DNA from 2 places in the Peribacillus suis genome. Region 2 is predicted to be linked to the other one. Evidence: predicted binding sites of a transcription regulator. Region 2 holds the regulator's gene; the other holds the start of a gene.
The links. Region 2 encodes LexA, which represses DNA repair genes until DNA is damaged. Its sites were predicted from a motif close to CGAACATATGTTCG; they were not measured.
Positions count from the first base shown of each region.

Region 1: the regulator LexA is predicted to act here: its motif matches at 4,950-4,963, upstream of uvrB (excinuclease ABC subunit UvrB).

Region 1 is NZ_CM182019.1:3,880,029-3,886,747, forward strand. It holds gene uvrA (excinuclease ABC subunit UvrA) at 1-2,827, opposite strand, end outside; gene uvrB (excinuclease ABC subunit UvrB) at 2,834-4,819, opposite strand; gene AC503W_RS19120 (DUF2198 family protein) at 5,039-5,269, opposite strand; gene AC503W_RS19125 (catalase) at 5,418-6,719, opposite strand, start outside.
Region 2 is NZ_CM182019.1:1,610,713-1,617,431, forward strand. It holds gene AC503W_RS07945 (peptide MFS transporter) at 1-907, opposite strand, end outside; gene AC503W_RS07950 (GlsB/YeaQ/YmgE family stress response membrane protein) at 1,660-1,896, shown strand; gene AC503W_RS07955 (hypothetical protein) at 2,067-2,354, opposite strand; gene lexA (transcriptional repressor LexA) at 2,548-3,171, opposite strand; gene yneA (cell division suppressor protein YneA) at 3,331-3,642, shown strand; gene AC503W_RS07970 (YneB family resolvase-like protein) at 3,655-4,311, shown strand; gene AC503W_RS07975 (DUF896 domain-containing protein) at 4,376-4,609, shown strand; gene tkt (transketolase) at 4,841-6,719, shown strand, end outside.

The DNA of each region.
Region 1 (6,719 bases), 1.9 Mb from region 2:
TTTTATCACGGGTCAACACAGGCTTTAAATATTTCCCTGTATAAGATTCAGGCACTTCACAAATATCCTCTGGTGTTCCGTAGGTTACGATGGTCCCGCCTTTATCTCCGCCTTCAGGACCCAAATCAATGATATGGTCCGATGCCTTGATGACATCAAGATTATGCTCGATAACGAGAACGGTATCCCCATTGTCCACAAGTCGCTGTAAGACTTCAAGCAACCTGGCGATATCATGGACGTGCAGACCGGTAGTCGGTTCATCCAAGATATAAAATGAACGGCCAGTTGAACGGCGATGCAATTCGGAAGCGAGCTTCACCCGCTGGGCTTCACCGCCTGACAGTGTGGTTGCCGGTTGCCCAAGCTTGATATACCCTAGCCCCACATCAAATAGCGTTTGTATTTTCCGTTTGATTTTCGGGATATTTTCGAAGAAGCTGACACCTTCCTCGACAGTCATATCAAGGATATCAGATATGTTTTTCCCTTTATATTTCACTTCCAGTGTTTCACGGTTATACCTTTTTCCATGGCAGACTTCACATGGAACATAGACATCAGGAAGGAAATGCATTTCGATTCTAATAATTCCGTCACCACGGCAGGCTTCACAACGGCCGCCCTTCACATTAAAGCTGAAACGTCCTTTTTTATACCCACGAATCTTCGCTTCATTCGTTGATGCAAAAACGTCACGAATATCATCGAACACGCCTGTATAGGTGGCTGGGTTAGAACGAGGTGTCCTGCCAATTGGCGATTGATCAATATCAATTACTTTATCTAAATGTTCAATCCCTTTAATTTCACGGTACTCCCCAGGTCTAGCCTTGGCACGGTTCAGTTTTTGCGCTAGAGACTTATGAAGGATTTCATTCACTAATGTACTTTTACCAGAACCGGAAACCCCAGTGACCGATGTAAAAACCCCAAGCGGGAATTTAACATTGACGTTTTTCAGGTTATTTTGCTTAGCCCCTTTGATTTCAATGAACCGTCCGTCGTTTTTTCGGCGTTCTAACGGAAGAGGGATGAACTTCTTTCCGGAAAGGTATTGGCCCGTTAATGATTGGGGATTATTCATGACTTCTTCTGGGGTGCCGGCAGCTACGATTTCTCCACCATGTTCACCTGCTCCCGGTCCCACATCAATCAGATAATCTGCCGCAAGCATCGTATCTTCATCATGCTCGACCACGATGAGCGTATTGCCGATTTCACGCATGTTTTTTAGCGTGTCAATCAATCGGTCATTATCACGCTGATGCAGACCGATGGAAGGTTCATCTAAAATATACAGCACCCCCGTCAGACGTGAACCTATCTGGGTAGCCAACCGGATACGCTGAGCTTCCCCACCCGATAATGTTCCTGCTGCCCGGCTTAACGTCAAATAATCCAACCCGACGTTATCAAGGAAACCAAGGCGTTCGCGGATTTCCCGTAAAATCAACTTCGCAATCGCGGCTTCTTTTTCGGTCAACTCGAGGTTATCGAAAAACTGCAAGGAGTCTGAAACCGATAAAGCCGTTGTTTCGCTTATATGGACACCTTGAATGAGGACAGCGAGGCTTTCTTTTTTCAATCGATGCCCCTTACATGTGGGACACGGATTTTCCGACATGTATTTCTGCATTTGCTCCCGTATATAATCGGAGTTCGTATCCTTATAGCGCCGTTCGATATTTCGTAAAACCCCTTCAAACGGAATATGGCCTTCCTGCACTCTTCCAAAATCATTTTTATAGCGGAAATAAATCTTATCCTTACCAGATCCCAGTAAGATTTTCTCCAGTTTCTCTTCCGGAAGGTCTTTGACCGGGATATCCATATCGATGTCATAATGAGTCGCTACAGCTTCAAGGAGCTGCGGGTAATATTGAGAGCTCGTCGGCTCCCATGGCGCTATGGCATGCTGGCGAAGACTTAACTCTTTATTCGGGATGACCAGATCACGGTCCACTTCAAGCCTTGCACCCAAACCATCACAATCCGGACAGGCCCCGAATGGACTATTAAAAGAAAACATCCTCGGCTCTAACTCCCCAACAGAAAAACCACAGATTGGGCAAGCATGATCCTCACTGAAGAGTAATTCCTCTTCGCCCATCACATCTATAATGACCTTGCCATCCCCAAGCTTCAAAGCGCTTTCCAAGGAATCTGCAAGTCTTGCCCTGATTCCTTCTTTGATGACGATCCGGTCAATGATGACTTCTATTGAATGCTTTTTATTCTTTTCAAGGGTGATATCATCACTGAGGTCATACATCTCCCCATCAATCCGTACACGGACATACCCTTGTTTCTTCACTTCTTCCAGCACTTTCACATGCGTTCCTTTTCTTCCTGAAACGAGTGGTGCCAATACTTGAAGCTTTGTCCGTTCTGGATAATCGAGTATACGGTCGACCATTTGTTCAATCGTTTGGGAACTGATTTCGATATGATGAATCGGACAAGTCGGCCGACCGACCCTCGCATATAGCAATCTTAGATAATCATAAATTTCCGTTACGGTTCCCACAGTGGAACGAGGATTCTTGCTCGTCGTTTTCTGATCGATCGATATCGCAGGAGATAACCCATCAATCATATCCACGTCTGGTTTATCCACTTGCCCTAAAAATTGGCGGGCATAAGCCGAGAGTGATTCGACATAACGTCTTTGTCCTTCCGCATATATCGTATCAAAAGCCAAGGACGACTTCCCTGAACCGGATAATCCCGTTAGCACCACAAGCTTATCCCTAGGTATCGTGACGTCGATATTCTTCAGGTTGTTGGTCCTTGCACCCTTAATCACAATTTTATCCATTGCCATGTTTCGTCACCCTTCCGCTTTTAACTCTAATATTAAATCACGCAGTTCGGCAGCCCGTTCGAAATCCAGTGCCTTTGCCGCTTCTTTCATTTCTTTTTCCATGCTTGCCACCACTTTTTCGCGCTCTTTTTTCGGAAGCTTAGACAGTTTGATAGCCGGATCTTCCTGATACGCTTCCCCATCTTCAGCAACTTGCGTAGCCCGGATGGAATCCCTGATATCCTTTTGGATGGTCTGTGGTGTGATTCCATGCTTTTTGTTGAATTTTTCCTGGATTTCCCGTCGGCGTGTCGTTTCACTGATGGCCAGTTCCATCGAATTCGTTATCCGGTCAGCATACATGATGACGTGCCCGTTTGCATTCCTGGCGGCACGGCCCATCGTTTGGATGAGTGAACGTTCCGAGCGGAGGAATCCTTCTTTATCAGCATCGAGAATGGTCACCAAGGACACTTCGGGGATATCCAGACCTTCCCGCAAAAGATTGATCCCGACAAGGACATCATATTTCCCCATCCTCAATTCCCGGATGATTTCAATTCTTTCCAACGTTTTTATCTCAGAATGAAGGTACTGAACCTTGATTCCTATATCCTTCAGGTAATCCGTTAAATCCTCGGACATCTTTTTCGTCAATGTCGTAATTAAAACCCGTTCATCCCGTTTAGCCCGTTCCTGGATTTCACCTATCAGGTCATCAATCTGCCCTTCAATCGGTCGCACTTCAATGGTAGGATCAAGCAATCCAGTAGGTCGGATAATTTGCTCGACCATTTCCGGCGTATGTTCCAATTCATATGGTCCTGGAGTTGCCGAAACGAATATGGATTGATGGACTTTCTTTTCAAACTCCTCGAATCTGAGTGGCCGGTTATCTTTCGCAGAGGGTAGGCGGAATCCATGGTCCACCAATACCTGCTTCCGAGCCTGATCGCCATTGAACATGCCGCGGATCTGTGAAAGGGTTACATGTGACTCGTCGACAATCAATAGGAAGTCTTCCGGAAAATAGTCAATCAAGGTGTAAGGTGTAGCTCCTGCGGGGCGTAGGGTTAAATGACGGGAATAGTTCTCGATACCCGAACAGAAACCCATCTCCCTCATCATTTCCAAATCGTAACGGGTCCGTTGCTCCAATCGCTGTGCTTCAAGAAGCTTTTCATCTTCACGAAGTTCTGCCAATCGTTCTTCAAGTTCCGTTTCAATATTTTGAATCGCCACATTCAGTTTCTCTTCACGTGTGACGAAATGGGATGCCGGAAAGATGGCGATATGTTCCCGTTCACCAGTGATCTCGCCAGTCAGGGCATCGACTTCCCGAATCCGGTCAATCTCGTCCCCGAAAAACTCGACCCGAACACAGTGTTCATCTTTTGAGGCCGGGAAGATTTCAACTACGTCTCCGCGGACCCTGAACGTTCCTCGTTGAAAGGCAATATCATTTCTCTCATATTGAATATCTACAAGTTTATGCAGCAGTGCATTTCTGTCTATCTCCATACCAGTACGCAGCGATACCACCATCTCCCTGTATTCTTCCGGGGAACCTAACCCATAAATACAGGATACACTGGCAATGATGATGACATCTTCCCGTTCGAACAAAGAGGATGTCGCCGAGTGGCGGAGTTTATCGATTTCATCATTGATACTGGCATCTTTCTCTATGAAAGTATCAGTGGAAGGCACATAGGCTTCTGGCTGATAGTAATCGTAATAGCTGACAAAGTACTCAACCGCATTATTGGGGAAAAACTCTTTGAACTCACTGTAAAGCTGCCCTGCCAACGTTTTGTTATGGGCAATGACAAGGGTAGGCTTATTGATTTGTTGGATGACATTGGAGACAGTGAATGTTTTCCCTGTCCCTGTCGCACCAAGCAGCGTCTGCATACTCTTTCCTTCTTTTATGCCAGCAACAAGCTTTTCTATCGCCGCTGGCTGATCTCCCTGTGGAGAATATTTTGAGACTAACTCAAACGTTTCCTTCACCAAGCATGGCCTCCTACTGAATTAGTTTTATATGAAAAAAGGGATATGATTTATTCCTTCTATTTATTCCGTTTAAAGAACTATATATACACATTCTACCACAATATCCTCAAAACAAACCACCGAAAAGCGAACAAACATTCTGTTTCGCATTTTATAACCTAGCAGGTCAAAGAGTCCTTTTCATAGAAATCGAGACAAAAAAAGCACCTCTATAAATTAGGCGCTCTTGGCTGTTCGTTTCATCATTCTTTTTGATAACCAGAAACCCACCGTCAGTGATAGTGCATCAATGATTATTAATAAGTTCGTATGTGTATAACCTTTATATGCGGAAGCGGCGATCAATGCAACCGTTAGTATAAGACCTACAATATAGTTATAGGTGACCCTTGAAAATAGCATGACTAGAAGACCGGGTAATAGAAGGGCTGAAAGAAATTTAATCATTTTTTCATCTCCTTTGTAAGAGAAAAATAGAGTAGTTACAGTTTAAATGATTCCTTGGTTTTTTGCCAATCTATTTCCTGCAAAACGAACAAGCGGTATACAAAAGGGAAACCCCCTTCAAGGAAGGGAGTTCACTTTTTGCATCCTATTAATATGGATCGGCGTCATGACCTTTTTCGACTCCTTCCTCTGGATTGTCCGTACCACCCATTGGTTTGGAAGACTCGGTATGTTGGGAGGCTGCCGCTAATCCTTCTTTCAAACGGCGGCCATAATCTTTATCGGCCTCTTCAGCAAGGGTAATCATCTTCTCTTGAATGCGTGGATCGGCAGGTGCGAGTGCATCCACTAGATTGGAGATCAATTCGTCCCTTTCCCAATCCTCGAATTCACGATACGTTTCACCTGCTTGTTTCGTGTTGCTTTGGCGATCTATCGTTTCACGGACCAGTTTGCCCTCTACAAAAGGGGTATACTCTTTACCCGTCTGCTCAGCCTCTTTCAATCCTCCTACAGTCGATGGTTCGTAGTTGATATGAGGACTTTGGTTTCCTCTACCCACTTCATACTGCATTTGGCCGCCCGTTTGATTGGTCGCCGTCCGTTTTTTCGGTGCATTGATCGGCAGTTGCAGATAATTGGCCCCCACGCGATGACGTTGTGTATCCGAATACGAGAATGTGCGGCCTTGGAGCATCTTATCATCCGAGAAATCCAATCCATCTACAAGGACTCCCGTTCCAAAAGCAACCTGCTCGACTTCGGTGAAATAATCTTCCGGGTTCTTATTCAAAACCATCGTGCCGACATGCAGCCATGGGAATTGGTCTTTTGGCCAAATCTTCGTATCATCCAATGGATCGAAATCCAGTTCAGGATGGGCATCATCACTCATGATTTGTACATTTAAATCCCATTCTGGATAATCCCCATTTTCGATTGCTTCATATAAATCCTGTGTAGCATGATTGAAATTCGTCGACTGAATCTCATTCGCTTCTTTCTGCGTCAAGTTTTTGATCCCTTGCTTTGGTTCCCAATGGTACTTGACCAGGACTGCTTCCCCCTCTTGATTCACCCACTTATATGTATTGACCCCGGAACCTTGCATCATGCGGTAGCTAGCCGGAATGCCCCAAGGCGAAAATAAGAAGGTGATCATATGGAAGGTTTCCGGAGAACTTGAGCAGAAATCGAAAATCCTTCTGCCATCCTGAATGTTTGTAACAGGGTCGGGTTTGAAGGCATGGATCAAATCGGGAAATTTCATGGCGTCGCGGATAAAGAATATTTTGAGGTTGTTCCCTACTAAATCCCAGTTTCCATCTTCCGTATAAAACTTAACGGCAAATCCACGAGGGTCACGTAATGTTTCAGGGGAGGTTCCCCCATGAATGACCGAAGAAAACCTGACGAATACCGGTGTTTTTTTACCCGCTTCTTGAAAGAC
Region 2 (6,719 bases):
CAGCTGCTATAAATAAAGGAATATAGGCTAGTAAACGTGAACGCTCAACAGCTGTTGTTTTCGGACTACGGTACATCACAATAAAATACATGGTAGGAATAAGAATTCCAAGAATACCAACAAGGCCGATAAAGCTATTAAGTGTTAAGAGACCATTTGAGATAGCGATTGCACAAATGATGGCAATAATTAAAATAGCTAGCCCAATCTTGGTGTAAACAGATTTCTTTTCATTCGGAGCCAAAGGATTGACAGGGGTTATTCCTGCAAGTCCCAGATTTTTTTTCTTTGTAGCCATGAAGACGATTAATCCAATAAACATACCAACGGCTGCAATACCGAATCCAAGGTGGAAATTGTACTTCATTCCAACTGTTCCGACAATAAGCGGAGCAATGAATGCACCCGTGTTTATTCCCATGTAGAATATGCTGAAACCAGAATCTCGACGGTTATCGTCTTCTGCATATAGCTCCCCAACAATACTGGATACATTTGGTTTTAAAAGACCTGTACCTATAACGATTAGTATCATGGAAACAAAGAACATGGAAATGCTGCCCGGTATGGCAAGTGCAATATGACCAAGCATAATCAATATACCGCCGTAAAAAACGGCTTTCGATGTTCCGAAAATCCTATCGGCTAACCAGCCACCAATAATTCCGGACATATATACTAACGATCCATAGATGGATACAATGGCTAGAGATGTTTTTTCATCAAGACCTAATCCACCTTTAGATACCTCATAATACATATAGTATACAAGAATGGCCTTCATACCATAATAGGAGAAGCGCTCCCAAAACTCCGTGAAGAAAAGAGTGAATAGTCCTTTAGGGTTTCCGAAAAAACCTTTTTGAGGAATGCTATCCAAAATTTTCTGTTTATTTATTGATGACATACATTCTCCTCCTTTTATTATAGTATAATAACTTTTCTTAGAGCAGTTGTAAAGAATATTTAGTGTATTTTAATAATAGTTCATAATAAGTGGTGTTTATATCCCGTTTTTGTGAAATACAGGACTATTGAAATGGCATAAATAGGTAATGAGGTATATATTAGAGCCCTTTAATCACGTTGGATTGAAAACGCACCGTTCATTTGATATATAATCCATTAAGTAAATGATTTGGGGTTTCGAATTGCAAGAACCTTCAATAAGTTATGAAAATCCAATTTTAAATGGTTGTGTAGAAAAAATGATGATGAATAAAGGTTGAAATATTAAAAAAGTATGGTAGGAAATAGTGTAAATAATTGAAAATAGGAATATTGTCATATCGACAAAAGAAGCCAAAATACTTATTCTAGTATAGAAAGCAATTTAATTGTTTTCTTTTTTACCATGTGGTGCCGCCAGATAATTGCAGTTATCTGGCGGCATTTATTATTATAACCAAATAATAATTTTCAACCATTCTTACTGGATGGTTTTCTTTGTGGTAGGGAGAACGGAAGATCAAACACTAAAGGCCACCCTTTTTAGGGCGGCCTTTTATAGTACCTATATAGGTAGAAGTATATAAGCAGCCGATAAGTTTATTGCCTGAGGAGCTTAAGTGATTTTCATTAGTCACAAGTCTGTTCTATTAATAAAAAAATTTCATAAATTTTAGAGAAAGGAGGTGGTTATTTTTGGAGCTAATTTGGATGTTAATTGTTGGTGGAATAATTGGATGGCTGGGAAGCCTGATTTTAGGAAGGGATATGCCGGGTGGAATTATTGGAAATATCATTGCTGGATTTGTTGGAGCATGGCTTGGTACTGCAATATTAGGGCCAATCGGACCTGAAACAGAAGGGTTTTACATTGTGCCTGCGTTACTGGGTGCCATAATTGTAGTGTTCATTGTATCCATTATCATGAGAAATACAAGATGGAGGTAGAAAGCAGAGGGTATACGATTGAATAAATTTTCCAGAATCACGTGTAGATGGTTTAGAGAAAGCTGATCTATATGTGTCCATTATTGCTTGAAAATGCTGTTCAACAATACTGGACAGTTTTTTTGCGTAAAAAAATAGAGGTTTCGATTAAAGGATCGATCAGTGTTTACTCAATCCGAATGATTATCAGAGTTTCTAAAGGATACGAAAGCTGTTTTAAGTGCGGCGTAATTACCGATACTGGCGTATCCGTAAAACCATCCCATAAAAATCCCGGTAGTCAAGTTATGCCGATGGCTTATGAATATAGAAATGATTAAACCAAGACATAACGCAATAGTGGGTACGTAACTTCGGGGGATAGGAAAGAGAAACTTTATAATTTGGGTCAAAATCATGATAGTTGGGATAGCCATTACAGCATCCCAAAAATTCGTATGTATCGTCGGAAAATCCATAGTAACACCACTTTCAAAAAGAAATGTCTATTGAACTTAATTTCACCGGATATAAAAGAATTATACCTTGTTATTTTGACTCGGTTTGTTATTCAATGCTCTCTAGTAAAATATTATAATATTGCTTCTGTCATATACATAGGATGTAATACATAGACTTAAAACAAATAAAAAAAGCGCAATTTGTGCGCTTTTAGTGAATTTGCCTATATAGCCCGATCACTCTTCCAAGAATGGTTACATCTCTTAGAATGATAGGTTCCATATTGGAGTTTTCCGGCTGAAGCCGTATGTAATCCGGTTCCTTAAAGAATCGTTTAACGGTGGCTTCATCATCTTCCGTCATGGCCACGACGATATCTCCGTTATTGGCATTGCTTTGTTGTTTTACAATGACATAATCTCCATCATGAATTCCTGCTTCAATCATACTTTCACCCATAATTTCAAGCATGAACACATGATCATCATGTGGAACCATACTTTCAGGAAGAGGGAAGTATTCCTCTATGTTCTCAATGGCAGTTATCGGCATACCTGCGGTTACTTTTCCGAGAAGTGGTACGTTAACTACGTTTGTTTTTGGAATGTTATTAGATTCTTCTATATTTAAAATCTCAATGGCCCTTGGTTTAGTCGGGTCGCGTCTGATTAAGCCTTTGCTTTCCAAACGAGATAAATGTCCATGTACAGTCGAACTTGATGCAAGTCCCACAGCTTCGCCAATCTCTCTAACGGAAGGTGGATAACCTTTTTGACGAACTTCATCTTTTATGAAATCAAGAATATCCTGCTGCCGTTTTGATAGTTTAGTCATATACGCACCTCTTCTCTATAATTCTTTGCTATATTATAGCATGGCTCTCCATGCTATACAAACATAAGTTCGAATTTGGTTGTTGACTGAAACAAACGTTCGTATTATAATTCAATTATCAACTAAAAACGAACGTACATTCGCTATGGAGGGATATTAATGAAGACATTTTGCAAAAATAATATCTATACGATTCTATTAGCAGGATTTGTATTTATCTTGTCTATTTTATTCTCTTTCACATTAGATAGTAATCAAAATAAGGATTTCCTTTCGATTGAAATTAACGAAGGTGATACTATATGGGAGATTTCAGAAGAATATGGTCAAACCGAATTGACAAAAAAAGAATTCATTGGTTGGATAGAAGAGTATAACGGTGTAAGGGCGGATACGATTAAGGCAGGTCAAATCATTGTCATACCAGTTGAAAGTGAAAAAGTAGTCCAAAGTTTGGCTAGTAAGCAGTAAAGGTAGGTTCATATGAAAGCAGTCATCTATTGTCGGGTAAGTACAGAAAAAGAAACACAGGAAACCTCGCTAGCTAGGCAGGAAGAGGAATTAGTAAAGTTAGCAGAACATAATGACATGGAAGTCGTTTCAATAATAAGAGAGCAGGCAAGTGGTTACGAACTGAACCGTGACGGGATATTTGACATGCTTGATCTTTTTAAGACAAAAGAAGCGGATGTTCTCCTGATTCAAGATGAAACTAGGTTGGGAAGAGGAAATGCTAAAATTGCCTTGTTTCATGTTGTACTTAAAGAAGGAGTGAAGATTTTCACACTTTCTCATGATGGTGAATTAGAGTTATCGGACTCTGATGCCATGGTTATCCAAATTGTTGGTATTGTAGAAGAATATCAACGCAAACTACATAACCTGAAAATTAAACGTGGTATGCTTAGGGCCGTTGAAAATGGCTACCGCCCCCAGAAAAACCTGAAGAACCAAAGAAACTCCACTGGCAGGGATCGTAAAGAAGTACCCATAGAAGAAATTGTGAAACTGCGTTCGAATGGATTAACTTTTGCCGAGATTGCGGCAACACTGAGAGGCTTTGGCTATGACGTGTCAAAAGCAACGGTACACCGCAGATTCTTGGAATACCAGCAAGGTACACCGGAGAATCAATCATAGAACTTGTAATTTCACTTTTTTTTTAATACCATGTCAATATCCGTATATATAAAGGAGAAAAATTATGCTATCAAAAGAAAAAATGGCCCGTATCAATGAACTTTCTAAAAAAGCTAAGGGAGAGGGCTTAACTGTAGAAGAGGCGAAAGAGCAAACTTCCTTACGAAGTGAGTATTTGGAGACATTTAGACGTTCAATGGCTGATACGTTAGAAAATGTTAAAGTTATCGATCCAGAAGGTAATGATGTCACGCCTCAAAAAATAAAAAATATTAAAGAAAAAAAAGGTTTACATTAACCAATAAGGACTGATGATGGCCCCATAATTAGGATTACTCATGAGGAATGTAAAGTGAAAAAAGAGAATGCATCGATGTATGTATTCTCTTTTTTGGTTTAACCTAACCTTGGTAAATCCTTAATTAGTAGAAAATTGAATTAGCTGTGCAAGAAATGGTTATTTTAGTTGTGATATTAAGTTAGTCAATATAATATAAAGAGGTACACTACAGGAAGGGATGTTTTACACATGTTAGATAAATTAGATGCACTTTCTATTAATACAATTCGTACATTATCGATCGATGCAATTGAAAAGGCTAATTCAGGTCATCCAGGCATGCCTATGGGTGCAGCTCCCATGGCATATAAGCTGTGGACTGATTATATGAATCATAACCCGAAAAATCCTGATTGGTTTAATAGAGACCGTTTTGTTTTATCGGCAGGACATGGTTCCATGCTATTATACAGTCTCCTGCATTTATCAGGTTACGGCTTGACAATGGATGACTTAAAGGGTTTCCGTCAATGGGGAAGTAAAACTCCTGGGCATCCTGAATACGGACATACTGCTGGAGTAGATGCCACTACTGGACCACTTGGCCAAGGGATTGCAATGGCTGTAGGTATGGCAATGGCAGAACGTCACTTGGCTGAAAGCTACAATCGTGATTCTTATAATGTGGTTGATCATTATACATATAGTATTTGTGGGGATGGAGACTTAATGGAAGGCGTTTCAGCTGAAGCAGCTTCTTTAGCAGGGCATCTTCAACTAGGAAGACTTGTCGTTTTATATGATTCAAACGATATTTCTCTTGATGGAGATCTTAGCCAATCATTCAGTGAAAGTGTAGCAGACCGTTTTAAATCATACGGCTGGCAGTATCTGAGAGTGGAAGACGGCAACGATTTACAACAAATCGCAAAAGCCATTGACGAAGCAAAGACTGATGAAGCTCGTCCAACTTTAATCGAAGTGAAGACAGTGATTGGTTATGGTTCTCCTAACCGCTCTGGTAAGTCTGCTGCTCACGGTGCTCCTCTAGGTGCTGATGAAATGAAGTTGACAAAAGAAGCTTACAAATGGACATTCGAAGAAGACTTTTATGTTCCGGATGAAGTATATGCACACTTTAATGAAGCTTGCGTAGAAGCTGGAAATAAAAAAGAACAAGAATGGAATGAATTATTTAATAAATATAAAGAAGCGTACCCTGAGCTCGCTGAACAGCTGGAGCTTTCTATAAAAGGTGAACTACCTGCAGACTGGGATCAAGAAATTCCAGTTTATGAAGAAGGCAAGACATTGGCTTCGCGTGCTTCCAGTGGAGAAGTATTGAATGCATTAGCGAAAAAACTACCTAGCCTTATTGGAGGTTCAGCTGATTTAGCAGGTTCAAATAATACATCCATCAAAGGTGCTACAGATCTATTGCCTGGAAATTATAGTGGACGTAATATTTGGTTTGGTGTACGTGAATTCGCTATGGGAGCAGCATTGAATGGGATGACGCTACATGGTGGCATCAAGGTTTACGGTGGAACATTCTTCGTATTCTCTGATTATCTACGTCCATCCATCCGAATGGCTGCCTTAATGGGACTTCCTGTAACATATGTATTCACTCACGACAGTATCGCTGTTGGTGAAGACGGACCGACACATGAGCCTATCGAACAATTAGCCTCATTACGTGCCATGCCTAATCTTGGTGTGATTCGTCCAGCTGATGGTAATGAAGTTGCAGCAGCTTGGAAGGTCGCTATTGAGTCTAAAGATAAACCAACGGCACTTGTGTTAACACGACAAGGGTTACCGACAATCAAAAACACATCAGAAACTGCTTATGAAGGTGTGTTAAAAGGTGCGTATGTTATATCAGACGCTAAAAAAGAAGTAGCGGATGCATTGCTACTGGCTACTGGTTCTGAAGTTCATCTAGCTGTCGAAGCACAGCAAGCATTGTCGGAGGAAGGAATTGAAGTTTCCGTTATCAGCATGCCATCGTGGGATCGTTTTGAAACTCAATCCAAGGATTACAAACAAAGTGTAATCAACCCGGCTGTCAAAAAACGTCTGGCTATCGAAATGGCTTCACCATTTGGCTGGGACCGTTATACAG